DNA from 3 places in the Mycobacterium sp. NGS54 genome. Region 3 is predicted to be linked to each of the others. Evidence: riboswitches for the same ligand, from Rfam matches in the RefSeq annotation. Region 3 holds a riboswitch; each other region holds the start of a gene.
The links. A riboswitch is a leader RNA that binds a small molecule or an ion and turns the genes downstream of it on or off. The one in region 3 is predicted to bind cobalamin.
Positions count from the first base shown of each region.

Region 1: it holds a riboswitch for cobalamin, as region 3 does, so the genes downstream of both, AC5Y5E_RS08105 ((2Fe-2S)-binding protein) here and metE (5-methyltetrahydropteroyltriglutamate--homocysteine S-methyltransferase) in region 3, are expected to answer to the same signal.
Region 2: it holds a riboswitch for cobalamin, as region 3 does, so the genes downstream of both, AC5Y5E_RS02910 (PPE family protein) here and metE (5-methyltetrahydropteroyltriglutamate--homocysteine S-methyltransferase) in region 3, are expected to answer to the same signal.

Region 1 is NZ_JCALCS010000002.1:700,011-710,549, forward strand. It holds gene dapF (diaminopimelate epimerase) at 1-211, opposite strand, end outside; gene miaA (tRNA (adenosine(37)-N6)-dimethylallyltransferase MiaA) at 217-1,137, opposite strand; gene AC5Y5E_RS08070 (class III extradiol ring-cleavage dioxygenase family protein) at 1,134-1,817, opposite strand; gene AC5Y5E_RS08075 (DMT family transporter) at 1,838-2,791, opposite strand; gene AC5Y5E_RS08080 (DUF349 domain-containing protein) at 3,238-4,569, shown strand; gene AC5Y5E_RS08085 (Rv2732c family membrane protein) at 4,566-5,180, opposite strand; gene miaB (tRNA (N6-isopentenyl adenosine(37)-C2)-methylthiotransferase MiaB) at 5,168-6,658, opposite strand; gene recX (recombination regulator RecX) at 6,703-7,218, opposite strand; gene recA (recombinase RecA) at 7,190-8,239, opposite strand; cobalamin riboswitch at 8,405-8,535, shown strand; gene AC5Y5E_RS08105 ((2Fe-2S)-binding protein) at 8,576-9,253, shown strand; gene AC5Y5E_RS08110 (DUF3046 domain-containing protein) at 9,356-9,550, opposite strand; gene AC5Y5E_RS08115 (glycosyltransferase) at 9,574-10,539, opposite strand, start outside.
Region 2 is NZ_JCALCS010000001.1:584,191-594,729, reverse strand. It holds gene AC5Y5E_RS02930 (response regulator) at 1-449, shown strand, start outside; gene AC5Y5E_RS02935 (sensor histidine kinase) at 1-25, shown strand, start outside; gene AC5Y5E_RS02925 (CoA transferase) at 446-1,627, opposite strand; gene AC5Y5E_RS02920 (class I SAM-dependent methyltransferase) at 1,641-2,555, opposite strand; gene AC5Y5E_RS02915 (cation efflux transmembrane domain-containing protein) at 2,710-3,366, shown strand; gene AC5Y5E_RS02910 (PPE family protein) at 3,371-4,936, opposite strand; cobalamin riboswitch at 4,972-5,154, opposite strand; gene AC5Y5E_RS02905 (AMP-binding protein) at 5,234-6,877, shown strand; gene AC5Y5E_RS02900 (PE domain-containing protein) at 6,905-8,479, opposite strand; gene AC5Y5E_RS02895 (helix-turn-helix transcriptional regulator) at 8,731-9,801, opposite strand; gene ctpC (manganese-exporting P-type ATPase CtpC) at 9,901-10,539, opposite strand, start outside.
Region 3 is NZ_JCALCS010000006.1:448,862-459,400, forward strand. It holds gene AC5Y5E_RS21315 (cytochrome P450) at 1-347, opposite strand, end outside; gene AC5Y5E_RS21320 (GMC family oxidoreductase) at 371-1,999, opposite strand; gene AC5Y5E_RS21325 (AraC family transcriptional regulator) at 2,116-3,114, opposite strand; gene AC5Y5E_RS21330 (aldo/keto reductase) at 3,288-4,337, shown strand; gene AC5Y5E_RS21335 (TetR/AcrR family transcriptional regulator) at 4,402-4,962, shown strand; gene AC5Y5E_RS21340 (SDR family oxidoreductase) at 4,992-5,660, shown strand; gene AC5Y5E_RS21345 (cytochrome P450) at 5,657-6,592, shown strand; cobalamin riboswitch at 6,619-6,829, shown strand; gene metE (5-methyltetrahydropteroyltriglutamate--homocysteine S-methyltransferase) at 6,959-9,232, shown strand; gene AC5Y5E_RS21355 (DUF3556 domain-containing protein) at 9,272-10,539, opposite strand, start outside.

The DNA.
Region 1 (10,539 bases), on a different contig from region 3:
CGCCGGCGGCGACGCCGTCGGGCAGGCGCTCGAGCACGTCGGCCGCCAGCGCGGCGCCCGCGGTGGTGATGCGCAGCACCCCGTCGGCGCCCAGCCCGCGGCGCCGGTCGCAGAGCGCGGCCACCCGGGCGGCGGACAGCGTCAGCCCGGCATCGAGGTCGGGCAGCAGCAGGAAGTCGTTCTGCGTGCCGTGGCCCTTGGCGAAGTACACGAAGATCAGGGTACTTGCCGCCAGGCGCGCAACGCGGCGTCGATGAGGGCTTGGCGGTCCGCGGCGTCCAGCCAATGCACCCGGTGGTCCCGGCGGAACCAGGACCGCTGCCGTCGCACGTAGCGCCGGGTGCCCACGAACGTCTGCTCGCGCGCGTCGCGCAGCTGTTCTTCTGAGCCGCCGGCGTCGAGCGCCGCCAGCACCTGCGCATAGCCCAGGGCGCGCGAGGCGGTGACCCCGTCGCGCAGGCCGTCGCCCAGCAGGCCGCGGACCTCGTCGACCAGGCCCCGCTCGAACATCGCGTCGGTGCGGCGGGCCAATCTCTCGTCCAGAAGCGTTGTTTCGCAATCTAATCCGATGATTGCGGTGTCCCAGCGCGGGGAGCCGATGCGCGGCGCCGAGGCGGCAAACGGCTGCCCGGTGAGCTCGACGACCTCCAGGGCGCGCACGGTGCGCCGGCCGTCGGTCGGCAGGATCGCCGCGGCCGCCGCCGGGTCGCGGCGGGCCAGCTCCGCGTGCAGCTCCCCCACCCCCACCTCGGCGAGCCGGCGTTCCCACCGGGCCCGCACCTCGGGATCGGTCGCAGGGAACGACCAGTCGTCGAGCAGGGATTGCAGGTAGAGCATCGAGCCGCCGACGATCACCGGGACCGCGCCCCGGGCGGCGATCGCCTCGATGTCCGCGGCGGCGTCGCGCTGATAGCGCGCGACGGTGGCCGTCTCGGTGACGTGCAGGACGTCGAGCTGATGGTGGGGAATTCCGCGGCGCTCCTCGGCGGGCAGCTTGGCGGTGCCGATGTCCATGCCGCGGTACAGCTGCATGGCGTCGGCGTTCACGATCTCGCCGCCGACCCGCTCGGCGACGTCCAAGCCCAGCTGCGACTTGCCGGTCCCGGTGGGCCCGAGGATCGCGAGCGGCCGGCTCATGGCTGCCAGAAACCGGCGAAATAGCCCACGCCGTAGGGCGCACCCCGGTAGAGCTCTTTGGCCGACCGCGGCCCCGCATCGGTGAGGCCGGCCAACACTCCGAACGCGACCCGCCCGAGGATTTGCGGCGGCAGCCCGGCCAGCGCGGCGGCGTCGCCGTTGGCCAGCGCGTCGTCCAGGGCCAGTTGCGCGGCGGCGTCCTCCGGGTGATGGCCGCCGGGGGCGGCCGGTGTCAGCGTGTTCGCGCCGTCGGCCACCACCAGGACGCCGACGGGATCGGGGTCCCGGTCGATCTCCGCGCGCAGCTGCGCGCCTCGGGCCAGCGCGGTGTCGGCGTCGTGGTCGTGGCGGTAGACGCGAACCTGCGCGGCGGCGTCGGGCCGGGCCTGGCCACGCACCCAGCCGGCCAGCAGCGCGCACGCGGGCAAGTCGGCGGGCCGGTGCGCCTGCGGGGACAGCCGCACCGGCACGTCCACACCGAAGCCGGCGAAGGTGCCGCTGGATTCGGGGCCGGCGACCTCGTCGGCCCGGCCGGTTCCGATGGCGACCCAGCGCGGTGGCAACAACGCGGCCGCGGCCAGCGCCGCCGCGGTCAGGTCGGCCACCTCGGCGGCGGCCGCTCCGGCCAGCTCGGGAACGAGCACCGGCGCAGCGGGAACGATCGCGATGGCGCTCAGCACGCCACCACACTAACGAGGTGTTATGTGACCGTCGGGCTGCTCTCCGCCGCCGGCGGCGGGGCGTCGTGCGCGGCCAGCGCCTCTTGCGCCTCGACGACGTCTCGCCCGGCCTCCGCCGCGATCGAGGCGGCCTCCCCCCGTGCCAGGGCGACCGTCGCGATGATCACCAACGCCACCGCCGACACCAGCACGAACGCGGCGGGGCCCTCGGTGTACAGCGTCTCGCCGAGCACCGTGACCCCGAGCACGCCCGCCACCACCGGCTTACACACCGTCATCGTCGGCAACGACGCCGTCAGCGCGCCCGCGCGGAAGGCGGACTGCTGAAACACCATTCCGCACAGGGCGGTTGCCAGCCACGGATAGAACTCCGGCGCGGTCAGCACCGCGCCCGGGCCCTCCTCGGCCACCTCGACGACGCCCTTGGTCAGCACCGCGAACAGCGCCAGCGAGGAACCCGCGACCACGGCCAATAGCACCGCCGCGACCGGACGCCCCCTGAAGACCCGCGCCGCCAGCACGCACGCCACCAGCGTGGGGCCCATCACCGCGGCCACGATGAGCCACGTCGACAGCGGCGCCCGCTGGTTGCCGGCCGTCGGGTCCCCGACGATGATCACCACCGCCAACGCCGCGGCCAGCACCATCGCCCAGACCCACTCCCAGCGGGTCACGCGTTGTTTGGTCAGGCGCGCGTAGATCGGCAGCGCGAACAGCAGCGCGGTCACCTGCAGCGACGTCACGAGGACCACCGACCCCCAGGCCAGCGCGCCGGCCTGCAGGCTGTAGTTGGTGATCGCCGCCAGGCCGCCGAGCCACCACCGCTTGTCGCGCAACGACATGCGGAACAGCTCGAGGTGGCCGACCTCCTCGTCGGTGATCTCGTGCGCGGATCGCTGCCGGATCACATCGCCGACCGCCGAGGCCAGCGCGGCGCACAACGCGATCAGCGCGGCGACGTCAACTTTCGTCATGGGGACCCCTCACCAGCGTTCCGCCCGAAAGCTGTATGTACACGTGCCGTTCCCTAACAGTTCAACGACCACTGTAGTGGGGCACGCCGGGGTCTCGACCCCAACGAACCCCGGCGATCCGTCGTTGCACCGCTTGGGCCGTCGCGATAACGACATCGGCTTGGGGTCACGGTACCGGTCCGGGCGCCGCCGCCAAATGACCGCAGCGCCGGTGGAATCGAACCGTTATCCCCCGCCCGAGGGGGTGGTGCGCGGGCCCGCGGCGGCACTTGGGAAGCTGGCCGACGCGGGCGATGACCGGGCGGCGCCAAAACAGTAGGCGCGCTTCGCCCGCCAAGCTGCTTGAATACTGTTGGAACCGGTCAAGAGCGTCAGGGAGCCGCCACGCGCGGCAGGCGCGCGGCACACCACCGCGCGAAGGTTGCAGAAGGGTTGGTGACGAGCGCATGACCTCCGAAGAGCCCAGCAGCAACGCCTCACCCAAGCCGGTGCCGCGCCCGGGTCCGCGTCCCGGACCCCGGCCGGTGAGCACGGGGCCGCGGCCCGCCGCGGTGGCTGCTCATCCGGCCAGCGATCCGCACCGGTTCGGGCGCGTCGACGACGACGGCACCGTCTGGCTCATCAGCGCGGCCGGCGAGCGCATCGTCGGCTCCTGGCAGGCCGGCGACCGCGAGGCCGCCTTCGCCCACTTCGGCCGGCGCTTCGACGACCTGGCCACCGAGGTCACCCTGATGGAGGAGCGGCTGGCGTCGGGCAGCGGGGACGCCCGCAAGATCAGGGCGCACGCGTCCACGCTGTCCGAGAACTTGCCGACCGCGAGCGTCCTGGGCGACGTCGACGGGCTCGCGGCCCGGTTGGCCGGCCTCGTCGAGCACGCCGACGTGACCATCGCCGAGGGCCGCTCGAAGCGCGAGGAGCACCGGGCCGCCCAGACCGCCCGCAAGGAGGCCCTGGCCGCCGAGGCCGAGGACCTGGCCGCCAACGCGACGCAGTGGAAGGCCGCCGGCGACCGGCTGCGCGCCATCCTCGACGAGTGGAAGACGATCACCGGCCTGGACCGCAAGGTCGACGACGCGCTGTGGAAGCGCTATTCGGCCGCGCGGGACACCTTCAACCGGCGGCGCGGATCCCATTTCGCCGAGCTGGACCGGGAGCGGTCGGGGGTCCGGCAGTCCAAGGAGCGGCTCTGCGAGCGCGCCGAGGAGCTGTCCGATTCGACGGACTGGACCGCTACCAGCGCCGAGTTCCGCAAGCTGCTCATCGAGTGGAAGGCGGCCGGGCGGGCGACCAGGGAAGTCGACGATGCCCTGTGGCGGCGCTTCAAGGCGGCCCAGGACTGCTTCTTCACCGCCCGCAATGCCGCGACGGCGGAAAAGGATGCCGAATTCCGCGCCAACGCCACCGCCAAGGAGGCGCTGCTGGCCGAGGCGGAGAAGATCGACACCGGCAACCTCGACGCGGCCCGGGCGGCGCTGCGGTCCATCGCCGACAAGTGGGACGCCATCGGAAAGGTGCCGCGGGAACGCTCCGCCGAGCTGGAGCGCCGCCTGCGCGCGGTGGAGAAGAAGGTGCGCGACGCCGGCGACGCGGATTGGTCCGACCCGCAGGCGCAGGCCCGCGCCGAACAGTTCCGCACCCGCGCCGAGCAATACGAACAGCAGGCCCAGAAGGCCGCGGCGGCCGGGCGGACCAAGGAGGCCGACGAGGCCAGGGCCAACGCCGAACAGTGGCGGCAGTGGGCCGACGCGGCCGCCGAGGCGCTGACGCGCCGGTCCTAGCCCGCGGGCTTCGGCGGCGTCCCGGTGTCGGGGTCGTCGGCCTTGTCGAGGGTGTCCAGCAGGGTCATCGACTGCTGCTCGGCGCCGACCCGGCGCCGCTGCTCCTCGGCGGCCAGGTGCACGATTGTGCGCGCCCAGACCAACCGGGCCCAGTGAAACGTCAACACCATCACGGTGATCCACGCGACGATCAACCCCACACCCGGGCCGGGATGCCCGGCGGTGACGGTCTGGCGCGACCAGACGGCCAACAGGCCCGCGCCGGACGCGATCGCCGAGCCCGCCAGCGCGATCCACGCCAGCGCCCAGCGCCGCGTCATCAGCGCCAGCATCGAAAAGCCCACGCCGAACACCAGCGCCAGCCAGGCGAACACGCGCGACGGCAGGGCCACCGCGGCGGCGCCGGCGCCGTGGCTGGAGAACAGCACGTCCCATCCACGCACGTGCCCGGTGTGCGGCAGGATGAACGAGCCCAGCAGCACGAAGACCAGGATCGCGACCACCAAAGTCCTTGGGCCGGGCTCGATCTCGCCGGCCACCCGGCGTTCGGCCGCCTCGATTTCCGTCCGCAGCGCGTCGATGTCGGTGTGTTCTTTCTTCATCGGGTGCATCCCAGGGGTTCGAGCGGTTCGGAGCCGGGCCCGACGGCCGGCATGCCCAGGCCGATCGTGCGCGGGCGCCGGCCGGCGGCGTGGGCGTCGCCGGCCCGGGTGCGGCGGTGGGCCAGGATGCCGTCGTCGGCGATGAGGTGGTGGGGCGCGGCCCCGGTGACTTCCGCGGTGACGATGTCGCCGGGGCGCACCGCATCGTTCGACGCGAAGTGCACCAGTCGGCCGTCGCGCGCGCGGCCGGTCATGCGCGCCGTGCGGGCGTCCTTGCGCCCTTCGCCGGTGGCGACCAGCAATTCGACGGTCTGCCCGATCAGCGCGCGGTTGCCCTCCAGTGAGATCTGCTCCTGCACCTCGACCAGCCGCTCGTAGCGTTCCTGCACAACGGCTTTCGGTAGCTGCCCGTCGAACTCGGCGGCGGGGGTGCCGGGCCGCTTGGAGTACTGGAAGGTGAACGCCGCCGCGAAGCGGGCCTGGCGCACGACGTCGAGGGTGGCGGTGAAGTCCTCTTCGGTCTCGCCGGGAAACCCGACGATCAGGTCCGTGGTGATCGCCGCGTGAGGCATGGCCGCCCGAACGCGCTCGATGATGCCCAGGTACCGATCGGCGCGGTACGACCGGCGCATCGCGCGCAGCACCCGGTCGGATCCCGACTGCAGCGGCATGTGCAGGGCCGGACACACGTTGGGTGTCTGCGCCATCGCCTCGATGACGTCGTCGGTGAACTCGGCCGGGTGCGGCGAGGTGAACCGCACGCGCTCCAGCCCGTCGATGCGCCCGCAGGCCCGCAGCAACTCGGCGAAGGCGCCGCGATCGCGGGGCAGCGTCGGGTCGGCGAAGGAAACGCCGTAGGCGTTGACGTTCTGGCCCAGCAGGGTGATTTCGAGCACGCCGTCGTCCACCAGCGATTGCACCTCGGCGAGGATGTCGGCCGGGCTGCGGTCGACCTCCTTGCCGCGCAGCGACGGCACGATGCAGAAGGTGCAGGTGTTGTTGCATCCGACGGAGATGGAAACCCAAGCGGCGTAGGCGGATTCGCGGGCGCTGGGCAGCGACGACGGGAACTGCTGCAGCGTCTCGGCGATCTCCACCTGCGCCACCTTGTTGTGGCGGGCGCGGTCGAGCAGCGTCGGCAGCGACCCGATGTTGTGCGTGCCGAAGACGACGTCCACCCAGGGCGCCTTGCGCAGCAGCGCGTCGCGGTCCTTTTGGGCCAGGCAGCCCCCGACGGCAATCTGCATGTCGGGGTTGCCGCGCTTTCGCGGCGCCAGGTGGCTGAGGTTGCCGTACAGCTTGTTGTCGGCGTTCTCCCGCACGGCGCAGGTGTTGAAGACCACCACGTCGGCGTCGGCACCGTCGGCCGCCCGCCGGTAGCCGGCGGCCTCCAGCAGGCCCGCCAGCCGCTCGGAGTCGTGGACGTTCATCTGGCAGCCGTAGGTGCGCACCTGGTAGGTGCGCGCGGGGGCCAGCGTCGACGTCACGGGGCCATGGTACGGCGACCGGGGCGTACGGAATTAACCCGCAGCTAGACGCGCCTGCGCTCCCGCTCGGCGGCCAGTTCGGCGAGCACGACCTCGCACGCCAGGTTCTGGGCGTAGCCGCGGCGGGCCAGCATCCCCACCAGCCGGCGACTCAGCCGCGCGTCGTCGTCGCGCAGCGTCTCCCGCCGCAGCTTGGCCCGCACTAGCTGCTCGGCGCGGTCCCGCTCGGCGCCGGCGTCGATCCCGCCCAGCGCGGTGCTGATCACCTCGTTGTCGACGCCCTTGGTGCGCAGCTCGGCGGCCAGGGCGCGCCTGCTCTTTCCCGCGTGGGCGTGCCGGGACTGCACCCACTGCGCAGCGAAGTCGGCGTCGTCGACCAGCCCCACCGCGGCCAGCCGGTCGAGCACGCGCTCCCGCACGTCGTCGGGGTATCCGCGTTTGGACAGCTGACCGGACAGCTCGGCGCGGGTGCGCGATCTCGTGGTGAGCAGGCGCAGGCACAACGCCCGCGCCTGCTCCTCGCGGGAGGGTTCAGAAGTCGACGGGAGCGGGGAGGACATCGCCGGAGGGGTCATCGGTCACCACCGCACCAATGCCGAGCTTTTCCTTGATCTTCTTTTCGATCTCGTTGGCGATGTCGCCGTTCTCCACCAAGAAGTTTCGGACGTTCTCCTTGCCCTGGCCGAGCTGTTCGCCCTCGTAGGTGAACCATGAACCGGACTTGCGGATGAAGCCCTGGTCCACGCCCATGTCGATCAGCGAGCCCTCCCGGCTGATGCCCCTGCCGTAGAGGATGTCGAACTCGGCCTGCTTGAACGGCGGCGCCACCTTGTTCTTGACGACCTTGACCCGGGTGCGGTTACCGACCGCGTCGGTGCCGTCCTTGAGCGTCTCGATGCGGCGCACATCCATGCGCACCGACGCGTAGAACTTCAAAGCCTTTCCGCCCGTGGTGGTTTCGGGGCTGCCGAACATCACACCGATCTTCTCGCGGAGCTGATTGATGAAGATCGCGGTGGTTCCCGAGTTGTTGAGCGCGCCGGTCATTTTCCGCAGCGCCTGGCTCATCAGCCGGGCCTGCAGGCCGACATGGCTGTCGCCCATCTCGCCTTCGAGCTCCGCGCGCGGCACCAGCGCGGCCACCGAGTCGATGACCAGGATGTCCAGCGCGCCGGAGCGGATCAGCATGTCGGCGATCTCCAGGGCCTGCTCCCCGGTGTCGGGCTGGCTGACCAGCAGCGAATCGGTGTCGACGCCGAGCTTCTTGGCGTAATCCGGGTCCAGCGCGTGCTCGGCGTCGATGAACGCCGCGACGCCGCCGGCGGCCTGGGCGTTTGCCACGGCGTGCAGTGCGACGGTGGTTTTACCCGAGGACTCCGGGCCGTAGATCTCCACCACCCGGCCCCGGGGCAGGCCGCCGATGCCCAGGGCCACGTCCAGTGCGATGGATCCGGTCGGGATGATCGAGATCGGTTGACGCGTCTCGTCGCCGAGACGCATCACCGAACCTTTGCCGTAGCTCTTCTCGATCTGGGCCATCGCCAGCTCGAGGGCCTTCTCGCGGTCGGGGGCTTGCGCCATGATGCCTCTTCCTATCGTCGGTGTGTCGGTGACCGGTATCGGTCGGTTGGCCGTGACCCTAGGCGCGGGGTCCGACAAGTCTCCGAACGCTCACCACAGTAGCCGAACACGTGTTCGATTCAAGGAGACACGCCGGGCGCGGCGAACGGCGTGTGGCAACATTTGCTACCGAAAGGCGCTGACGGGGCTGACAACCTGAGGAAACCGGTGCGAATCCGGTGCGGTCCCGCCACTGTGACCGGGACGGGCATGCCCCGACCCGAGAGCCAGATACTCACCGTCAGCGCTTCCTCACCAGAACCGGGGCGGATTTCCCCTTAAGAGGATTGGTTGCGCATGGACATTTCTGCTGAGCTGGCCGAAATATCTTCCTACAAAAGGTTTTTCACGTTCACGGTCGGTGGTGACGCGGCCGGGTGGCATCCGGTCGGGCAGTCCTACGCCGACGGTTTCGCCGATCTGATCGACGCCACCGCGCGGCGGTACCACACGTCGGACCTGCGGATCGCCGCCTCGCTGGTGCACCTCGGCCACGCCACCCGGTTGTGGTCGCCCGTGCTGGCGTGCGCGCTGGGCCACGGCGTCGTCCCGGACCTCAAGGACCTGCAGCGCTCCGATGACGGGGCGCAGCTGCGGATCCCCGAGCCCATCGGCCGGGCGGTCGACCGCCCGTCGGCGAAGTCGCTGTATCGCGTGGTGGTCAAAGGGCACATGAACCCGTTCGCCGCGGGACTGCGCGTCAAGCTGGCGCCCGCGCTGCTGGCCGGCAACATCGCGTCCGCGTTGGTCGGGGCGTCCCGGGCGCTGCTCGTCGCACGCCCGGACCTGCGGCCCTCGATCGTCGCGATGACGGAGTCGCTGCTGGACAGCGGCATGCTGGCCGGCTCCGGTGTGGTCAGCGGCCCGCATCTCGGGTTCCGGCGCCACAGCTGCTGCCTGTTCTACCGGGTGCCGGGGCGGTCCGTGTGCGGCGATTGCGTGTTTCGGCGGGACCGGCGGACCGGGCGGAAATGAGTGTGCACTCAGGGCTTTGACTGTGCGTCCAGGGCGGTAAAAATGCCCGGATCGCGCCACCGGCGCACACTCAAAGCCACCAGCTCACACTCGATGGTTAGCTCACCACTGGTCGCGCGGCACGTCGAAGTCGACGCACAGGGCGCGCCAGACGTCGCGCGGGTCGACCCCGTCCTCGATCGCCTGGGCGGCGGTGCGGCCGCCGAACCCGGTCAGCACGTGATCCGCCAGCACCGACGCCCCGTAGGTGGACCCGAACCGCAACACAACCCGCTCGTTGAACTCCGTCAGCCGCACGCCCGCCAACATACCCAGAGCCGCTACCCGGCAAGCGCCAGCGCCTGGTGGCACACCCGCACCGGGTCGGCGACGTCGGCGACACCGGCTGCGGCCTGCCGCGCCGCCTCGCGGTAGCCGGGCGACGACAGCACCTCGCCGACCGCGGCGACCAGCGCGTCGGCGGTCAGCGGCCGGATCAGCCGTCCGCTCCCCTGGCGCACCACCCGGTTGGCCATCTCCCACTGGTCCCCGCCGCCGGGGACGACGACCAGCGGCACGCCGGCCAGCAGCGTCTTGGCCACGATCCCGTGGCCGCCGCCGCAGATCATCAGGTCGGCGTGCGTCAACAGGTCCGACTGGCGCCCCAGTCCGGCCACCGCGTACGGCGGCAGCGTCAACTGGGCCCCGCCCAGCCGCGAGACCACCAGGCGCGATCCCGCGGGCAGCGTCTCCCCGGGTCTCAGGCATTCCAGCGCGGTTTCGGCCAGGCCCGACGTGCCGGTCGACGCGGTCGACGGCGCGACCACCACCACCGGCCCTTTGCCGGGCGGGACCTCGAGCACCCGGTCGGTGGGCTCGAAGTGCAACGGCCCCACGACGACGGCTTCCTCCGGCCAGTCCGGACGCGGCACCTCCAGCGCCGGCAGCGTGGCGATGAGGCGCCGCAGGGGGCCGGGGTCGACGGCGGGCAGCCCGATCTCGAGCCGGGCGGCGGCGCGCTGCTTGATGCCGGCGCGCCAGGACCGCCCCGTCAGCGCCCGCATGGTCGCGTCGCGCAGCCGGCCGCGAAATCCGGTGCCGGGCGCGAGCCCGCTGCCGATCGGCGGCAAGCCCTTCGACGGCAGGTACAGCGGATGCGGGTCGAGCTCGATCCACGGGATCCCCAACAGCTCGGCGGCCATCCCGCCGCCCGCGGTGATGACGTCCGAGACCACCAGGTCGGGCGCCAGCTCGCGCAGCGCCGGCACGTTGAGCACGGCCATCCGCGCCGCGCGCCGGTGGATTCG
Region 2 (10,539 bases), on a different contig from region 3:
TGACATCGCCATCATCGGCCGGTAGAGCGATCGAGATCCTGCTCGTCGAGGACGACCCGGGCGACGAGCTGATCACGCGAGAAGCGTTCGAGCACAACAAGCTCAAGAACAACCTGCACGTCGCCCACGACGGCGAGGAGGGCCTGGACTTCCTTTACCGGCGCGGTCCATACGCGGACGCGCCGCGACCGGACCTCGTCCTGCTCGACCTGAACCTGCCGAAATACGACGGCCGACAGCTGCTGGAGAAGGTCAAGTCCGACCCGGACCTGGCCCGCATACCGGTCGTCGTGCTCACCACCTCCTCGGCGGAGGAGGACATCCTGCGCAGCTACCAACTGCACGCCAACGCCTACGTCACCAAGCCGGTCGACCTCGACCAGTTCATCAACGCGGTTCGGCAGATCGACGAGTTCTTCATCCAGGTGGTGCGGCTCCCGGGGCTCTAGCCGTACCCGGTCAGGAACTCCGCGTTGTGCTGCCCGGGCGCGGGCGGGGGATCGGTGGCCGCGGCGTCGAAGCTGGCGTAGCGCGCCGGCATGCGCACGACCGTGATGGCGTCCTCGCCGCCGCCGACCCGCAGCGCGAGTTCGTTCTCGGCGAACAGCGGGGTGCCGACGACCTGCTTCCAGGTGTAGGCGTGGCAGGCCATCAGGCCGCCGTCCTGCAGCAGCGCGACCCATTCGGCCGCGGTCTTGGCCGCCAGCGCCGATTCCAACTCCTCGGTCAATTCGTGGTAATTCATTGCGCGGGAACGCTGGTCGATGAACCGCTCGTCGGTCAGCAGCTCGGGGCGGCCGATGATCTCGCACAGCTTCGCCCAGTGCTTGGGCACGTACGCGCTGATCACCAGGTAGCCGTCGGCGGCCCTGAACGCGTCCGACGGCTGGGTGGCGAAGCCAACTCCCTTGCGCTTCTTGGCTTTCGGCTCCGAATCGGATTTCGGCTCGCTCGGCTTGTTGAGGTGGACGGTGAGCTGGCTGGCCTGCAGGTTGACCGCGACGTCGTACATCGCGACCCGGACGACGTCGGCCACCCCGTGGCGCTCCCGGTTGAGCAGCGCGGCCAGCACCGCCTGGGCCAGCACGTGACCGCTCGCGGCGTCGACGAGCTGGAAGGGGATGATCTGCGGCTTGCCGGTCGGCGTGGGCATCCCGGTACTCATGCCCGACTCGGCGGCGACCATCAGGTCGACGCCCGGCCGGTTGCCCTGCGGGCCATTGCCGCCGTAGGCCGACAGCCGCGCGTAGATCAGCCTCGGGTTGCGCGCCCGCAGCTCGTCGGGACCCAGACCCATCCGTTCCATCACCCCGGGCCGAAACCCTTCCAGCACAACGTCGGCGGTGTCGACAAGCCGCAGGATCTGCTGCTTGTTCTCGTCGTCGGTGAGGTCCACCGCCACCGATTTCTTGCCGCGGTTGTGGGGCAGGAACAGGGTCGGCAGCGGCGGGCGCCCGGGCAGGACCGCGGTGATCTGCCGGGCCGCCTCGCCGCCGGGGGCCTCCACCTTGATCACCTCGGCGCCCAGGTCCGCCAGCACCTGCCCCGCCAGCGGGCCGGCGATGTTCTGGGTGAAATCGAGTACCCGGTACCCGTCAAGTGGCTTGGCGGGCTTGCTGTTTGGCATGTGCGGCCTTCCTCTAGGCTGCCCGGTGCAGCACCGCGGTGCAGTAGTAGTTGCGTGCGAAGGGCGCGTCGGGGCCTTCCGGTTGCAACGGCAATCCCGCGTCGGCCAACACCCGATTCAGCGGCGTGCGGGACGGCCGCCAGCCGCGCCCGGTCAGGTAGGTCGCCACGTCGCTGCGCTCGCCCGGGAAACCGAGGTCACCCAGCGCGATGTCGAGGCCGTTCTCCCGCCACTTCTCGCTGGGCGCGTTGAGCGCGTCCCCGCTGACGCCCGTGTTGAAGAAGACCTCGGCCATCAGCCGGCCGCCGTCGGCGGACAGCGCGGTGATGTCGTCGAGCAGCCGGTCCTGGGCCTCGCCCGGCAGGAAGCCGAGCAGGCCCTCGGCGACCCACGCGGCCGGGCGGGCGGTGTCGAACCCGGCCTGCCGCAGCGCCTCCGGCCAGTCGTGGCGCAGGTCGATCGGCACATTGCGCACCTCGGCGGTGGGCTCGGCGCCGAGCTCGGCGAGGGTGGTGGTCTTGAACTCGATGACCCGCGGCTGGTCGATCTCGAACAGCGTGGTGCCCGGCGCCCATGGCAGCCGGTACGCCCGCGCGTCCAGGCCGGAGGCCAGGATCACCACCTGGCGGATGCCCGCGCTTTGCGCCTCCGCGAGGAACGCGTCGATGTGGCGGGTGCGGGCGGCCATCATGTCGGTCATGCGCTGCATGCCCCACGGGGCGCCGGGCAGGTCGACGTCCTCGGTGCTCAATTCGCCGGCGGCCCACCGGGTCATGAAGTCGACTCCGACGGCGCGCACCAGCGGCTCGGCGAACGGGTCGTCGATCAGCGCGTCCCGGGTCGCGCGGGCGCGTCCCGCGGCCACCATGGTGGCGGTGGCTCCCACGCTGGTCGCCAGGTCCCAGGTGTCGTTGTCGGTGCGCGCCATGCCGTCCCTTCTCGCCGCTACTGGTTAGCCACAATAACGACGGCGCCCGGGCGCCGACCGCCCGCGGGTGCGGTGTGTAAGAGCCCGGACACGGTTGTGTTACGTCCGCGTGTGCGGGCCCGCAGGCCCACCCCGCCGTCGCTAGCCTCGCGCAATGACCATTTCGCCCGCCGTCGTCGGCGAATGCCACGCCGCCGCGAGCCGGGATGTGGGCTGGCGGGCCGACGCCCGGTGGGCGCGCCAGTTGGCCTGGATCAGCCTGGTCGTGGTGCTTGTCGAGGGCGGCGTCGGCTTGTGGCAGGGAGTGGCGGTCGGGTCCATCGCGCTGACCGGGTGGGCGCTCGGCGGCGGGGCCGAGGCGCTGGCCAGCGCGATGGTGATCTGGCGGTTCAGCGGCGCGCGGGCGCTCTCCGAGACGGCCGAGCGGCGCGCGCAACGCGGGGTGGCGGTGTCGTTCTGGCTGACCGCCCCGTACATCGCCGCCGAATCCCTGCGGGACCTGACCGAGGAGCACCACGCCGAAACGTCGGTGATCGGCATCGCGCTCGCCGCCCTCGGCCTGGTGCTGATGCCGATCCTCGGGCGGGCCAACCGCCGACTGGGCGCGCGGCTCGGCTCGGAGGCCACCGAGGGCGAAGGCACGCAGAACTACCTGTGCGGCGTGCAGGCCGCCGGGGTGCTGATCACCCTCGCGCTGACGGGACTTTGGTCGGGCGCGTGGTGGGTTGACCCCGCGGTGGGTCTTGGGGTCGCCGGGGCCGCGGCCTGGCAGGGCGTCCGGACCTGGCGCGGCCACTCCTGCGGCTGCTGAGCCGTCACTGGGGTTCCCACGTTCGCGGGAGCATCGGCAGGCGCGGCGCCTCGGGCTCGGGATCCATGTATTCGTAGCCGCGGCCCGGCCGCGTCGCCTTGGGCCGGCGGCGGCGCCGCGGCGATCCGGCTTCCTCGGGTGTCGCCGCGACCGCCGGAGCCTCGGCGCTGTCCGGCTCCGGCGCCTCCTTCCGCGCGGCGACGCCCGCCGCCCGACGGGTGTCCGCGCTCAGCCCACCGACCAGGTAGGCCGAGCCGTCCATGCCGGCGCCCATGGCCGCCCCGGTCAGCGTCGGTGGCGTGCCGGCCGGTGGCGGCGGGCCGGCGGTGGGAGCGGCCGCGGTCGCGGCGGCCGGAGCCGGCGCCGGGACCGGAGCGGGCGGCGGCGGGCTCGGGGCCGGCATTGCCGGGGCGAGCGCGACCACCGGCGGCATGGCGGCGGGCACCGCGGGCGGCACCACGACGATCAGGCCCTTGATGCCGGCCAGGCCGGACAGGCCGCCCAGCGTGGCCGGGACGGCGGCCAGCGGCGCCAAGGAGGCGGTGATCAGCGGCAGGAAGACCGCGAGCAGCACGATGTTCTGCTCCAGCAGGGTTTTGAGCAACGCGATGGTGTCGGTGATGATCGTGCCGACGGCCTCGACGGTGACGAAAACCAGGGTCCAGCCGATGGTCGTGGGATTACCCGAGGCGAGCGCCGCGGTGACATCCACCGCGATGAACGCGAACGTCTCCGCCAGAAAGGCGGAGTACGAACCGAAATCCATCGGGTAGCCGAGAGCGAACGCGATGTTGAACGGGCTGAGGAAGCTCAGGGGATTGCCGAGCACGGGCAGCCACGGATCGAAGCCGGAGAACAGCGACTGGAAAAACGGGTCGAGCATCAGCGAGTCGATCAACGGCTGCAGGTGGGCAGAGTAGAAGTCGGTAAACCCGTTGCGCTGCAACCATTGCAGGACGACGTCCTGCCGGTCGGGGGGTAATGGCGCGGCGGCCGCGGCCACGAGCGCATCGGCCGTCACGATCTGCGGCGCCGCGGTGGTCCGGGGTGCCGCCGCCAGCGCCGCCGTCGTCGCGCCCTGATACGCGCTCATCACGGTCGCGGCCTGAATCCACATCCGCACATAGTCGGCCTCGTTCAGCGCGATCGGGATCGCATTGATGCCAAAGAAATTCGTCGCCACCAACCCCGCGTGGGTCGCGTGGTTGGCGGCCAGCTCCGCCAGGGTCGGCATCGCCGCCAGCGCGGCGGCGTACGCGGCGGCCGCGATCTCCTGCTGGGCGGCCGTCGCGGCGCTGTCCGCCCCGGCCCGCTCCAGCCACGCCAGATACGGGGCGTGCGCGGCCGCATGGGATTCGGCGGCCGGCCCGGCCCACGAGCCCGCCCGCACCGCGGCCAGTAGCGCCTCGAGTTCCTTTGCCGCCGCCGCGTATTCGGTGCTGAGCGCACCCCACGCCGCGGCGGCCGCGAGCAACGCACCCGGCCCGGGGCCGCTGCTGATCAACGCTGAATGCACTTCTGGCGGGGACGCCATCCAGATCGGGGCGCGATGCCATGACGAATGTGGCATGAGGGGGTGCCAGCTCTCTCGGGGTACACCGCCCCGGGTCGCAGGATGCGACGACGCGAGTGTCCTGGCTCTCGGATCGCTGCTCGCCTCGCCTTCCAGCTCACGCCGTGGCTGCTGAGGGTCGCTCCCCGATGACAGTGGCGGGACCGCGCCGGATTCGCACCGGCTTCCTGCATCGTCATCGCCTTACGCGCAGTATTGTCGCACGCCCGCGGTTGCCGCGCCGTGACCAAAGTCCCGGCAGGTGGTGGCGTTGCGCCCTTCGCGGCGCCGCGATCGATCGGCAGAGTCAAAGCAATGACCGCGAAACTGCTCAGCCGTCTCGGGTTGGAAGCCTCGTCGCTGCTGATGTATGCCCGGTCCGGGGGATTGCGGACGATGCCGCCCGGCCGGATCGTACCGGTGCTCCGCGCGCTCGACCGCTACGGCCTGATGGGCGCGGCGACGGTGATCGCGGCCGCGCGGGATCGTGACGGGCTGGCGCTGATCGACGAGCGTGGGCCGCTGACGTTCGGCGAGCTGGACGAGCGGACCAACGCGCTGGCCAACGAGTGGCGCCGGCGCGGGCTCGGCCCGGGCGCCAGCGTGGCCATCCTGGCCGGCAATCACCGCGGCTTCCTGGAGGCGGTCTTCGCCACCGCCAAGTCGGGCGCCGTCGTGCTGCTGCTCAACACCGGCTTCGGTCGCGCCCAGCTGGCCGAGGTGCTGGCCCGCGAGGGTGCCGACCTCCTGGTCTACGACGAGGAGTACGCCGGCGTGGTCGCCGACGTCCATCCGCGGTTGGGCCGCCTTCGCGCGTGGGCGGACACGCCGGGGGCCGACACCCTCGACGCGCTGATCGAGCGCGGCGACCCCGGCCCGCCCCCCAGCTCCGGCGGCCGGCCCAAGATCGTCATCTCGACCAGCGGGACGACCGGTGTTCCCAAGGGCGCCCTGCGCTCCGAGCCCTACTCGCTGATCCCGGTCGGCGGGCTGCTCGGCAAGGTGCCGTTCCGCGGCCGCGAAGTCACCGAATGCTGTGTGCCGCTGTTTCATTCGATGGGTTTCAGCCATGCGATGTACGCGATGGTGCTGGGCTCGACGCTGGTGTTGCGCCGGCACTTCGACGCCGAGCGGGCGCTGGACAGCGTCGCCGCGCACGGGGCCAGCGCGATGATCGTCGTGCCGGTCATGCTGCGGCGCATTCTCGACCTGGGCTGGTCGGCGCTGGCCGAGCGCGATCTGACCTCGCTGCGCATCGTGTTCGTCGGCGGATCCCAGCTCGGTGCCGCGCTCGCCGCCCGGGCCCTGCGCGACCTGGGGCCCGTCGTCTACAACATGTACGGCTCCACCGAGGTCGCCTACGCCACCATCGCCACGCCGGCCGACCTGGCCGTCGCGCCGGGGTGCGTCGGCGGGGTGGTGCCCGGGTCGGTGGTCAAGGTTTTCACCGCCGAGGGGCGGGAGGCTCCCCCCGGGACGCCGGGGCGGATCTTCGTCGGCAACGTGCTCGCCTTCGAGGGGTACACGAGCGGCGGCACCAAGGAGTCGATCGGGGGCCTGATGTCCACCGGCGACGTCGGTCATTTCGACGCCGCCGGCCGGCTGTTCATCGACGGGCGCGACGACGAGATGATCGTGTCCGGCGGGGAGAACGTCTACCCGGGCGAGGTCGAGGATGCGCTCGCGCAGCACCCCGACATCCTCGACGTGGCGGTCCTCGGCGTCGACGACGAGGAGTTCGGGCAGCGACTGCGTGCCTACGTCGTGCCGCGGGCGGGCGCGTCGCTGACCGAGCGCGACGTCCAGGAGTATGTGCGGAACCGGTTGGCGCGCTTCAAGATTCCCCGCGACGTGCTGTTCGTCGACGCGCTGCCCCGCAACGCCGGCGGCAAGGTGCTCAAGCGGCTGCTGGGCGTGCAAGCGGCGGAATCGGTCCAGTCGGTACCGGACCAGCCGTGAGCTGTTGGCCTGCTTACGCCGAGGACCTTAGGGCAGCAGGCGGCTCAGGCTGAAGAGCCCGGACAGGAGGGTGCCGGTGTTGAACAACCCGGAGAGCTGACCGCTACTGCCGGGCCCCACCACGCTGCCGGGGATGCCGACGTTGAAGAAGCCGGAATTCTCGCCGTTGACGACGGACCCACCGGTGGCCGAGTTGAAGATGCCCGAGACGTCGCCGTTGAAGAACGACGGTCCGCTGGCCGAGTTGAAGAAGCCCGAGCCCACGCCGTCAAAACCGAAGAGGGAGTTCGAGCCGCTGAAGTTGTTGCCGAAGCCCGAGACATCGCCATCGCCGCCGGACCCGCCGGTGGTCGAGTTGAAGAAGCCGGAGACACCGGTTCCGGTGTTGCCGAAGCCCGAATTCGCCGCGCCGCTGTCGGTGGCGGCCCCGAAGCCGGTGTTGACGTTGCCCGAATTCCAGTAGCCCGTGTTGGTGCTGCCCGAATTCCCGTTGCCCGTGTTGAAGTTTCCCGAATTGCCGAAGCCGGTGTTGGCCAAGCCCGCGTTGCCGGCACCGGTGTTCACCGCGCCCGCGTTCACGAAGCCGGTGTCCTGCGCGCCGGAGTTCCCGAAGCCGGTGTCGTAGCCGCCGGAGTTGCCGATGCCGGTGCTGACGGCGCCGGAGTTGCCGAAGCCGAAGTTGTTGGGAATGTTCGTGTTATAGGTGTTGCTGCCGGTGTTGAACATGCCGATGTTGCCGTCGCCGGAGTTGAAGAAGCCGACGTTGTTGTTGCCCGAGTTGAACAGGCCGATGTTGCCGCTGCCCGAGTTCAGCCCGCCGAAGTTGAACTGATTGGTCGCGGTGTTGAAATACGTGTTGCCGATGCCGATTTCGTTGCTGCCGGTCAGCCCGAAGCCGATGTTGTTGTTCCCGGTGTTGCCGGCGCCGATGTTTCCGTTGCCGGTGTTCCCGCCGCCGGTGTTGTAGGCGCCGGTGTTGCCGAAGCCTGCGTTGTTGTTGCCGGTATTGCCCATGCCCACGTTGTGGTCGGCGCCGTCCGTGGAGGTGAGGTAGCTGGTGCCGGTGTTGCCGAAACCGAAGTTCGCGTTGCCGGCGTTGCCGCCGCCGATGTTGGAGTTGCCGAAGTTCCCGGGGCCGGCGTTGCCGCTGCCGAAGTTTCCGCCACCCACATTCGAGTTGCCGGTATTTCCGCTGCCGAGGTTTTGGCTGCCGGTGTTCCCGCTGCCCACGTTCGCGTTGCCCTTGTTGCCGACGCCCAGGTTGGGCAGGGTGGCGACGAGGTCCTGCAGCGTCTGCGCGGGGGTTTGCAGCGGCGCCACGCTGGCAGCCTCGGCGCCCGCATATGCGCTTCCCGCCGCGGCCAGTGCCCGCACGAACTCATCGTGAAACGCCCCGGCTTGCCTGCCCAGCGCGGCGAATTGCTGGCCGTGACCGGCAAACAGCGCGGCGATGGCCGCCGAGACTTCGTCGGCGGCCATCGCGGTCACCGTCGTCGTCGAGGACGCCGCCGCGGCGTGGGCTGCGGTGAGGGTTGATCTGATATCGGCGACCTCGGTTGCCGTCTGGGCCAGTAGGTCCGGAGCTGCGATCAGGTAGGTCATAGCTGGCCTTTCACCGGTCGTTCCCGCCGCCCACCAGGTCAGAGGCTTGACCACGCCGCGGGCGTGGCTGAACCGCAGTTTATTTCGCCGCTGCGCGGCGCGACATACGGCAAAGCGCGTATCTTCGCCGAGGCTGATCGAGCTGGCCCCTGCCGACTCGCTCAGCTATCCAAACTGTGGCGACGGAGGGCATCTCGGCGTGTTAGCCAATGAGATAGGTTGCGCGCCAACAGGTTCGGGCAATCCCGCGCTTAGCGACCTGGGCGCTGGCCCTGTCGCAGGGCCATCGCAACGGCTTCGGTCCGGGACTGCGTCCCGAGTCGGGTGTAGATATTTTCGAGATGTTTGCGGATCGTGGCGGGGCTGAGGTATAGCTGGTCGGCAATCGCCTGGGTGCTGTTTCCGTTGGAAAGTAGGCGTAGCACCTCCGCTTGACGGTTCGTCAGTCCCAGGGCGAGCAGTGATTCGACAGAGGGCAGGGGGTCGGCGGGCTGCTCATCCAGCAGCAGGGTGCGCCACCCCTCGGCGGTGCGACGGGACAGGGCACGAATCCGCAGCCGGCCCTGCCGTCGGGTGACGCACATGCTGTTGAGGACGTCGCGGTTACTGGTGTGCAGCCAGTTGGCCAACGATTCGGGCAGAATGCCGCCGATGTCGTGTTGCCCGGGGAAATATGTGTCGAGCAGCTGTTGGCTCAAACCCGATGCGTGTAATACGCGACCGCGGTCGTCGAGAAGGATCACCGCCGTGGCACCCTCTTCCAGGCCCGCCTCCTGTGCCGCGATGACTGCCTTGGCCAGATCGCGTCGGTGTGCTTGAAGGTAGGCGCGGCGCAGATGTGGTTCCAGCAGCTCGACCATCGCGCGGTCACGCGCGGTGAAGCTACGCCGGGATCGGCCGATGGCGACGGTGGCCAAATCCGCTGACTCGGTGAGGTTGAAGTAAAGCTGGTCTTCCACGCCCAGCCGCCGGTATACCTCCTGGTAGAGCTCTAAGCGGTGTAAGTCGCTGGTGGTCACCAGGTCCGAGAGGAAGTGTGGCCGAAAGTCGCCGCGTTGACACAACTGCACTCCAGGATGCTGGTGCGCGGTCTCCACGAACGCCTCAACCATTCCGGGGGAGGTCACGTCGGGGGTATCGGAGATGACAATTGTCTCTCCGGCCTCCAAGTCCATCTCGTTGTAACCAAGCACGTCACCGGGAACCAGGCGTCGCACGCAAGGCAACAGCTCGCGGCGAAAGCTCTCCAGCCCGTCAAACGAGTAGGCCGTCAGCGCCACCTCCAGGACGGCGGCGACGCTATCGCTGTTCAGACTTCTCATTTGCGAGTTCCGATGCTCCGAGCGTTTGGAGCAAAAGATACGTGGTTTGCCGTATTCCCCGCACCCGGAATGTCGATTTTGCGTCGTGGCTGCGGCGGTTCAGTCCAGCCGGTAGCGGATCAGCCGGGAGCTGTTGGCCACCACCGCGACCGACGACGCGTTGTGCAGGATCGCGGCCAGCACGGGGGAGAGCGCGCCGCCGGCGCCGATGATCAGCCCGGCCGCGTTGACGGCGATGGACATGCCGTAGTTCTCCCGGATCACGTCGACGGCTCGGGCGCCCAGGTCGCGCACGTCGAGCAGGCGGTGCAGGTCGTCGTTGGCCAGCGCCACGTCGGCGGTCTCGACGGCCACGTCGGTTCCGGCCAGGCCCATGGCGATGCCGATGTCGGCGGCGGCCAGCGCCGGGGCGTCGTTGATGCCGTCGCCGACCATCCCGACGACGAAGCCGTCGCCCTGCAGCTCGCGCACCACCTCGAGCTTGTCCTCCGGCATCACCTCGGCGCGCCACTCGTCGATTCCGAGCTCGGCGGCGACCACCTCGGCGATCTCGGGATGATCGCCGGTGAGCATGACGATCCGGCGAATCCCGCTGGCCCGCAACTTCTTCAGCACGGCGGCGGCCTCGGGCCGTACCTCGTCGCGCAGGCTGATCAGCCCGACCAGGGTGCCGTCCACCGCGAGCAGCAACGGCGTCTCCGCCTGGCGGCGCAGCCTGTCCACCCACTCCTTCGCCTT
Region 3 (10,539 bases):
GCGGCCATGTCCGCCGCGGTCGACCTCAGCTCCTCGACCGAGCGCGGGGTGAAGGCGCGGGAAACCAGCGACCGGAGGCGGCGATGGTAGTCACCCTCGGTGGTGAACATCAGCTTGCTGTACCAGTCACGCAGCGGACCGTCGCCGATGCCCATGGCGTCGAACAGGGTCAGCCCGATTCCGTTCAGCCGCGCGTCGCGGGCCAGGGCTTCGACGTCGTGATGGCGCAACACCACTGTGGCGCCGGTGATCTCGTCGGTGGCCAACGGTCCGCGCCGCGCGGCCTCGGCGAGCACGTCGTGCATCCGGGTGGTGAAGCTACCGGTCAAATCCACCATGGATTTCATCCCCATATCCCCTCCCACCCGGTTCACAGGGCGTGCTGGTGGCGCAGAATCTGCCCGGCGCGCTCGCCGATGATGACGCAGGGGGCCATGGTGTTCCCCGTGGTGACCCGGGGCATGATGGACCCGTCGGCGATTCGAAGTCCCTCTACCCCATACACTTTCAGCGACCCGTCGACCACCGACATGTTGTCGTGGCCCATCTTCGCGGTGCACGTCTGGTGGTGATAGGTGGTGACCTCGTTGCGGATGAAGCGCACCAGGTCGGCGTTGTCGAGCTTGCCCGGCATGACTTCTCGCTTGTTGAAGGGACGCAGCGCCGGTGCATTGCCGATTTCACGGCACAGTTCGACGCACGCAACCGCGGCCTTGAGGTCCTCGGGGCGCGACATCAAACCGTCGTGGATTCTCACGGGGTCGCAGGGATCTGGCCCGGTAAGGGTGATGTGCCCGCGGCTCTTTGGCCGCACCACCGCGCCGTACATGGCCCAGCCCTCCTCGGGCACGCCGAACTTCTGCGCGTTCTCCGCGCTCGAGAACGGGAACTCCAGCTGGTAGGCCTGCAGATCCGGCGCATCGAGACTCGGGTCGCTCTTGGTGAAAAAGGTCACCTCGCCGCCGCTGTTGCGCCACGGCAGGGGTTCGCGATACTCCCAGACGCACGAGAACCCGGGGTGGTCCTGCAGGTTTCGACCGACGCCGGGCAGATGCTGCACGACCCCGATGCCGTGTGACTGCAGGTGAGTCTGATCGCCGACACCCGATTGCATGAGCACTTTCGGGGTGTGAATCGCGCCGAGCGACAGCACGACCTCGGACCCCGCACCGACGCGCCGCAACTCACCGTCGTGCAGGAATTCCACTCCGGTGGCCCGCGACCCCTCGAACGTCACGCGGGTCACCAACGCGCCCGTCAGGACCGTCAGGTTGGGCCGGTCCATCAGCGGGAAAAGGTAAGAGCGAAAGACCGATTCGCGGCGTCCGTCGCGGATGCGCAGATCGACGATCGATGCGCCACCGTCGGCCTCCATGAGGCTGCCGTTCGGGCTTGCGAAGGCTGGAATGCCAAGCGACTTGCCGGCTTCAAGCCCGGCGTGCGCGATCGGGCTCGGTTCGGCGGCGGGTTCGACGTAAACGGGTCCGCCGATGCCGCGATGCTGGGGATCGGGAGCCCCGTGCCAGTCCTCGATGGCGCGATAGATCGCGAGCACCGAATCATAGTTCCACCGTTGGTCTTTGGCTTCGGCGGCGAAGTAATCCCAGTCACTTTTGTGGCCGCGCGCCCACACCATGACGTTGATGCTCGAGCCCCCGCCGAGGACCTTGGCCATCGCGTACGGGATCGCTCGCCCGTTGAGGTGGCAGTTGCGCTCGGTGATGAAGTTCCAGTCGCGCTCACTGCCGAGGTTCGCCAACCACATTCCCGGTTCGCTGATCTCGGGTCCTTCGTCGGGGCCGCCGGCCTCGAGCACCAGCACGCTCACGTTGGGGTTTTCGGCGAGGCGCCGGGCCACGACCGAGCCGCTCGATCCCGATCCGCACACGACGAAGTCGTATTGCGGCTTCAACTCCGCACCAAGCCGTCGCTGGTTGCGGCGGACCCGCTCGGCGAATATCGCTGTGGAACGCCCGATCTCGACGGGGGTTGATGTCATGGAGCTTCTCGCTTCCAGGGCTGGGTGGCGTCTCGGATGGCCGGCCACGGATACTTCAGGGTGACGCCGCCGGCACCGCCCGAGCGACCTCCGGAGCCCTGGAGCGCGGTTTTCGGCTATCGGTCCGCGCTGCCCGGATAGCCCCCGCGATCACGCGGCCCGCGCAGGGTCTGCAGCGGCGACTCTCCGTACATCGCCCTGTAGGCGGCCGCGAACCGACCGAGGTGCGCGAATCCCCAGCGATGCGCCACAGCGGCGACGCCGGTGTGCGAGGGGTGGGCCGAGCGCAGCTCACCGTGCGCACGACGCAGTCTGACCGCGCGCAGGTAGGCCATGGGTGACATCCCGACGTGCCGGCGAAAACCCTCCTGCAACGCGCGCACGCTGATGTGGCACTCGAGCGCCAACCGCGACGTCGTCAGCGCCGATTGCGGGGCGCTCTCGATGATGTCCATCGCCTCGCGGACGGCCGCCGGCCGGACGGGCCGGACCGATGATGCGAGGGCCTCGCGGTGGGGATGGTCGGCCACCAGCAACAGGCCGTACACCAGGCTCTCCAGCAGTGGATCCAACACGGCCGGATGCCACATCGGGCTTTCCGAATGGGCGAGCTCCCGATTGAGCCAATGCACTTGGGTCACCCAGCCCCGCGCGGCATGGTCGGCCAGCGGCAGCGCCACGGCGAAGGGAACGGATGACCTTGCCGGCTTGCCCAACAGCGTTTCGAGTGCCGTGTCGACGACCAGTTGGTCGAGCTTGACCCCCAGGTGCCGGCTGGCCGCGGGCCAGCGGGTGACGCTCATCTCGGCCTGGGGGCCGTAGATCGTGGCCGTCGCAGGAGTCGAAACCCAGCGTTGCCCGAGGTATTGCGACTCAAGCCGGCCGTCGACCGGGACGTGAACGTAGTAGCTGTCGCGATCCGCCGAAAAGCGCAGCGACACGTCGGTGTCGTAGCTCAGATCGGCCAGCGTGATGGGCCCGGCGTGTATCAGGCGCTGGCTGAAGCCGAACCCGTCAGCGGGGCCGAGCAGCCGAAGTTTGTGGGGGTGAAAAGCCGATTCGCAAAGGTGGATAGCCTGCTCCGGCGATCGCGTGCGAAACCAGTTGTACGCCATGACGTCATCGAGTCCGTTCGGTAGGTGCTAATCGCGCGCGGGGCAACACGTGGTAGACGTCGTCAACGTTCATCCGGTTCGATTCCCATCCGTTTTGATAACCGGAGAAGTCTCCGGTATCTTTCGAGCGTACCGGAGAATTCTCCGCTACGTTGCTCGCGAAGGAGAGACCATTGCGATACATCAAGCTCGGCAACTCAGGCCTGGACGTGTCCCCCCTGGCGATCGGAGCCATGACGTACGGCGATCCGCGGTCCGGACATCCCGTGTGGTCCCTGCCCGAAGACGAATCGCGGCCCCTGATCAAGCATGCGGTCGAGGCCGGGATCAATTTCTTCGACACCGCCAACATCTATTCGCAGGGAAGCAGCGAAGAGATCCTCGGACGCGCGCTGCGCGACTACGCCAACCGCGACGACGTCGTCGTCGCCACCAAGCTGAGGCATCCGATGCGTTCGGGGCCCAACGGAAAGGGCCTGAGCCGCAAGGCGATCATGGCCGAGATCGACCATTCGTTGCGCAGGCTCGGCACCGATTACGTCGACCTTTACCAGGTTCACCGCAACGATCACACCACCCCGCTGGAGGAAACCCTCGAGGCGTTGCACGATCTGGTGAAGGTCGGCAAGGTCCGCTACCTGGGGGCGTCGTCGATGCCGGCATGGGAGTTTTCCAAGGCCCTTCACCTGCAGCGCGCGAACAACTGGGCGAGGTTTGTCTCCATGCAGGATCATTACAACCTGCTGGCCCGCGAGGAGGAGCGCGAGATGATCCCGCTGTGCCTCGACGAGGGCGTGGGCACCATCGTGTGGAGTCCGCTGGCGCGCGGAAGGCTGGCGCGATCGTGGTCGGACGCCAAAGTCACCGCGCGGGCATCGAACGACGGATTTGCCGACATGCTGTACGCCGGTGTCGGTGACGGCTCCGACAAGGCCATCGTCGACGCGGTCGGCGCCGTCGCCGAGGGGCGCGGCGTCAGCCGGGCCGAAGTGGCGCTCGCCTGGTTGCGTTCCAAACCCGTGGTGACCGCGCCCATCATCGGGGCCAGCAGCATCAGCCAGATCGACGAGGCGATCGCATCGCTTGACCTCGAGCTCAGCGAGGCCGAAACGCGCCGGCTGGAGGCCCCCTACACACCGCGCTACGACTTCCAGGGCGTCTCCGACGACACTCTGCTGCAGGCGGTGGCGGAGCGGATACCCCAATTGTCCACGGCCAGTTAGCCATCTCCCCTTATCCTCGTGCTACGACAACGGGGTTTTGACCAGAACCAGGAGGTGGCGGTCTGTGGCCGACGACGGTGTCGCCCGGATTCGCTCCGACGCCCTGCGCAATCGAGAGCACATCATCGAGGTGGCGCACGACGCCTTCGCCGAGTCGGGAGCGACGTCGCTCAACGAGATCGCCAAGCGCGCGGGCGTCGGGGCGGGGACGCTGTACCGCCACTTCCCCACCCGGGAAGCCTTGATCCTCGCCGTATACCGCCACGACGTGCAGCGACTGGTGGATTTGGTGCCCAGGCTATTGCGCGCCCATCCGCCGCTGGATGCGTATCGCATCTGGTTCTTCAAGGCCGCCGACTACGTTCGCGTCAAACACGGCCTGGGCGATGCCCTGCACAGCGCGGCGGTCCAGGACGCGATCAATGAGACGTACGCACCCTTCGTCGGCGCGGTCGGCGAGCTGCTCGATGCCTGCGCGCGGGACGGTTCCCTGCGGCCCGATCTCGATCCCGCGGATGTCGTGTGGCTCATGAGTTCGCTATGGCGGGTCGGTGACGGAGCAGCGGGCAAGCGACAGGCGAAACGAATAATGGAGCTCGCGATCGAGGGACTGCGTCGCAGATAGCCTGCGGTCCCGCCGGGTACGGTCGGGGCATGGCACGAGTCATCGTCTTCGGCGGCCACGGCAAGGTCGCGCTGCAGCTGGCCCGCATCCTGACCGAGCGCGGCGACGAGGTGACGTCGGTCTTTCGCAACCCCGACCACACCGACGACGTCGCCGCAACCGGCGCCGCTCCGGTGGTGGCCGACATCGAGCGACTCGACACCGGCGCGCTGGCCGGCCTGCTCGCGGGTCACGACGCCGTCGTGTTCTCCGCCGGCGCGGGCGGCGGCAACCCGGCGCGCACCTACGCCGTCGACCGCGACGCGGCGATCCGGGTGATCGATGCCGCCGCGGGGGCGGGCGTCAGGCGGTTCGTGATGGTGTCCTACTTCGGCGCGGGGCCGGATCATGGTGTGCCGAGCGAGAATTCGTTCTTCCCGTACGCGGAGGCCAAGGCGGCGGCGGACGCGCACCTGCGCGCCAGCGACCTGGATTGGACGGTGCTGGGACCGGGCCACCTCACCCTGGAACCGGGGACCGGCCGGATCGTCATCGGCAAGGGGAAAGGCGAGGTCTCCCGGGCCGACGTCGCGCTCGCGGTGGCCACGTCGCTGCACGAGGTCTCGACCATCGGCCGCACCATCGAATTCAACAACGGCGCCGACGGGACCGGCGTCCCCATCGCCGACGCACTGGCTCACCAGGGACAGGGCACGTGAAGCTTGCCGACTGCCCGGTCTTTCCCGCCGAGGCGGGAGCCGCCCTGAGCACGGACCGCGGGGTGGGTTGGCGCCTGGCGCGACAGGCCGGCCCGGTTTTGCGAGATCCGGCGGGCAACTGGGTGTTCGTCGTCGGGCGGGATGAGGTGTTGGCGCATCTCGACGACGCGAGGCTGGATCGGGCCCGCGCCCTTCCCGAGAGCGATCTCGACGTTCATCAACGGCTGTTCGCCCCGAAAGCCGCTCACGAGATTGCGGCGGCGTTTCGCCCGACCGCCGCCGCGCTGATCGATCGTTTCGCCGCCGCCGGTGGCGGTGACGCCGTGGCCGAGGTGACCGCGCCGATGGCGGACGCGCTTTTCGACATCGTGGCGCGCCTGCGGCTGTTGCCCGCCGAGCACCTGGCCGGGCAGTCCGGCCACGTCTTCGCCGAGGCGTGCCGCAACCTGTTCAAGCACGCCGGCTGGCATTTACTCGTGCTGGCGGGCGAGCCCGAATTGTGCGACGCGCTTCGACGCCAGCCCGAGCTGATCCGCGGGTTCGTTGAAGAGGTCCTCCGGTTGGAGCCGATGGTGCAGGGCTGCCAACGATTCACCACCCAGCCGACGACCGTCGGCGGGGTCGAGCTACCCGCCGGCATGGTGGTGATGTTGTGCATCGCCGCGGTGCAGCGGGACGGCAGCGACACCATGTCCACCGACGATCTCGTGATTGGCGTTAGGGCGCACCGGCATTGGAGCCTGGGTGCTGGGTCCATGCGTTGCCGTGGCGGCCACATTGTCCGGCAGGTGTTGCGCGTGCTGGTCGAGGAGTGGGTCGGCCGGGCCGGGCGTCTCGGGCCCGCCCCCGGTTTCCGGCCGACGGCCGGGTTCCCGAACACCGAGAACTCCTTGTGGCTGCCGAAGCTGCCGCTGGTGACGAGGGCCTTGTAAACTCCGCTGCGCAGCTGGTTTGCCGTCGCCGCAACCGTGGCGCCGGCATCGAGCGAGGCATGTTAGACACGCTTCGCGAGAGGGAACCCGGTGGGAGTCCGGGACTGTCCCGCAGCGGTGAGCAGGAACGACCGCCGTCACACGCACTGATCGAAAGATCGGGAAGCGACGGCCACTAGGAGCACCACTCGGTGCGCGCCTGCGAGTCCGAAGACCTGCCGGCTGTGCCGGGCGCGCCGCGTCCGGCCGGGTCATCGCCTCGTGGAATGGGCGTTTGGTCGTTGCCGTTGCGGCTTGTGTGCCGCGACGGACTCGGCTGTTGCGTCCGCCGGCGGTGATCCACCCGTCGAGTGTTAGGACGAAGAAGTGAGCACCTCTCAACCATTCACCGCCACGGTTACCGGCTCCCCCCGCATCGGCCCGAAACGCGAACTCAAGCGCGCCACCGAGGGCTACTGGGCCGGGCGCACCGACCGCACCCAACTGGAGTCCGTCGCGGCTTCGCTGCGCCGCGACATGTGGACCCACCTGGCGGCCGCCGGCCTGGACTCGGTCCCGGTGAACACCTTCTCCTACTACGACCAGATGCTCGACACGGCCGTGATGCTCGGCGCGCTGCCGGTGCGGGCCACCGCAGTCGCCGACGAACTGGACCGCTACTTCGCCCTGGCGCGCGGCAACGACGACATCGCGCCGCTGGAGATGACGAAGTGGTTCGACACCAATTACCACTACCTGGTCCCCGAGATCGAACCCGCGACGCGATTCGCACTCAACCCCGACAAGGTGCTATCGGAGCTGAAAGAGGCTTTTGCGCAAGGGATTCCCGCGCGTCCCGTCCTCATCGGCCCGATCACGTTCCTGTTGCTGAGCAAGGGCATCAACGGAGGCGGCGCGCCGATCGAGCGGCTCCGCGAACTGGTGCCGATCTACTCCGAGCTGCTCTCGCTGCTCGCCGAGCACGGCGCCCGGTGGGTGCAGTTCGACGAGCCCGCCCTGGTGACCGACATCTCCCCCGACGCCCCGGCGCTGGCGGAGGCGGTCTACACCGCGCTCGGGGCGGTGAGCAACCGGCCGGCGATCCATGTCGCCACCTATTTCGGCGACCCGGGCGCGGCGCTGGCGGGCCTGGCCCGCACGCCCGTCGAAGCCATCGGGATCGACCTGGTGGCCGGCGCCGGCACCGCGGTGGCGGGCATCCCGGAACTGTCCGGCAAGCTGCTGGTGGCCGGCATCGTCGACGGGCGCAACGTCTGGCGCACCGACCTGGAATCGGCGCTGGCCAAGCTGGCCACCCTGCTGGGTTCGGCCGGCAGCGTGGCGGTTTCGACATCGTGCTCCACCATGCATGTGCCGTATTCGCTGGAGCCCGAAACGGGTCTGGACGAAAACCTGCGCAGCTGGCTGGCGTTCGGGGCCGAAAAGGTCAGCGAGGTGGTCACTCTCGCCCGCGCACTGCGGGACGGGCGAGACGCCGTCGCCGAGGAGATCGCGGCGTCCAACGCGGCCGTCGCCTCCCGTCGCAGCGATCCGCGGCTGCACAACAGCGCGGTCCGCGCCCGGATCGAGGAGATCATCGCGTCGGGCACGCACCGCGGCGACGCGGCGGGGCGCCGCGCCAGCCAGGAGGCGCGGCTGCACCTGCCGCCGCTGCCGACCACGACGATCGGCTCGTACCCGCAGACATCGGCGATCCGCAAGGCGCGCGCGGCTTTTCGGGCCGGCGAGATCGACGAGGCCGAGTACGTCGCCAAGATGCGCAAGGAGATCGCCGACGTCATCGCGTTGCAGGAGGAACTGGGTCTGGACGTGCTGGTACACGGGGAGCCCGAGCGCAACGACATGGTGCAGTACTTCGCCGAGCAGCTGGAGGGCTTCTTCGCCACGCAGAACGGCTGGGTGCAGTCCTACGGCAGCCGCTGCGTGCGACCGCCGATCCTTTATGGCGACGTCGCGCGGCCCCGCCCGATGACCGTCGAGTGGATCAGCTACGCGCAGTCGCTGACCGACAAGCCGGTGAAGGGCATGCTGACCGGGCCGGTCACGATTTTGGCCTGGTCGTTCGTCCGCGACGACCAGCCGCTGGCCGACACCGCCAACCAGGTGGCGCTGGCGATTCGCGACGAGACGGTGGACCTGCAGGCCGCGGGCATCGCGGTGATCCAGGTCGACGAGCCGGCGCTGCGCGAGCTGCTGCCGCTGCGCCGCGCCCAGCAGGAGGACTACTTGCGTTGGGCCGTGGCGGCTTTCCGCCTGGCGACGTCCGGCGTGGCCGACTCGACGCAGATCCACACCCACCTTTGCTACTCGGAATTCGGTGAGGTGATCGGCGCCATCGCCGACCTGGACGCCGACGTCACGTCGCTCGAGGCGGCCCGCTCGCACATGGAGGTGCTGGACGACCTGAACTCGGTCGGCTTCGCCAACAGCGTCGGCCCGGGCGTCTACGACATCCACTCACCGCGCGTGCCGAGCGCAGGAGAGATGGCCGAGTCGTTGCGGGCGGCGTTGAGAGCCGTGCCGCCGCAACGGCTTTGGGTCAACCCCGACTGCGGGCTGAAGACGCGCAACGCCGACGAGGTGACCGCGTCGCTGCGGAACATGGTCGCCGCGGCGCACGAGGTGCGAGCCGGTACGTGACCGCGAGCGTCACGCTGGCGTGGCTCTCGACGCCGAGCGTCACTCTGGCGTGACGTTCGGCGCCTCCTCCGTCAGCACCTGGACCGGCACGTCGTCGGCCCAGGGCTGGCGGGTCACCATGTCGGCGACCCGCACGATGCCGCGCTCGAACTCGCCGGTCGCGGCGTCGACCAGCCGGTAGGCCTGCGTCTGCTTGTGGATAGGCTGCGCGTCGAGCAGCACGACCCGTACCTCGCCCGGCTCGAAATGGCAGCGCTGCTGCATGGCGGTGATGAGTTGCTCATTGTGCATGTGGCCGTCGCCGAAGTTCCAGCCGATGGCGGTGCTGCAGATCCGCTCGCCGTCGGTGATCACGTAGTCGTCCTCGTTCTGGCCCGCCATGGCGCGATGCGCCAGGGTGAACAGGGCGCGGCCGTGGGTGTTGAACCCGCGGAACGCGTACCCCATGTAGATGGGGATCTGCGCCGCTTCCGGGCTGCCGTAGAACCGCTCCAGCTGGGCCTGCGGCATGCTGGCGATCGCCACGATGCCCCGGCCGATCTTGTCGTTGGCCGACGGCTTGATGCACCACAGCGTGGTGTCCCAGTTGCCGGCGTAGTAGCGCATGCCCGGCAGGAACGAGATCTTGCGCGGAAACATGTTGCCCAGCACGACGATTCCCGCGACGACGACGAACAGGATCGCCACCGCCACCGGATGCTTCAGGTCGGCCAATCCCAGCCGGGCGTGCGCGACGAACAACGACAGCACACCGAAGATCATGAAGACGTTCCACTCCAGCGGCACCCCCATCGGAATGGACAGCAGGATGCCCAGGTGGAAGCAGACCATGACGATCGCGGCCACCGTCGTCGGCCAGCCGCCGTGGCAGAAGAACAGCGGCAGCGGCACCAACATCTCGATCGCAGTGCTCACGTGCGCGAGGAAGCGTGACAGCCGCCCGGGCCGCAGGTCGTCGGGGAACTTCTCGAAGAACTGCCGCTTCAGCCAGCGGGGGCGCACCAGCGGGTTGTTCGACATCATCGTCGAGATCACGAACGGGAAGTGCTTGTTGAGCTTCGACGTCGCCGCGCCCATCCAGATGATCAGGAACACCACCTTGGAGCCGACGATCATGTCGGGCCCGCCGAAGAGGAACGTCACGGCCATGGTCGCGTAGACCTCGCCGCGGGCGGCCAGGAAGATCACCTTGTCACGCAGGCCCGCCGCCGCGAGGAACAGCAGGATCCACACGATCTCCCACGTCGGCAGCAGCCCCACCCTGGTGCCCAGCTCCGGCACCGGCCCGGTGCCGTCGGAGAACAACG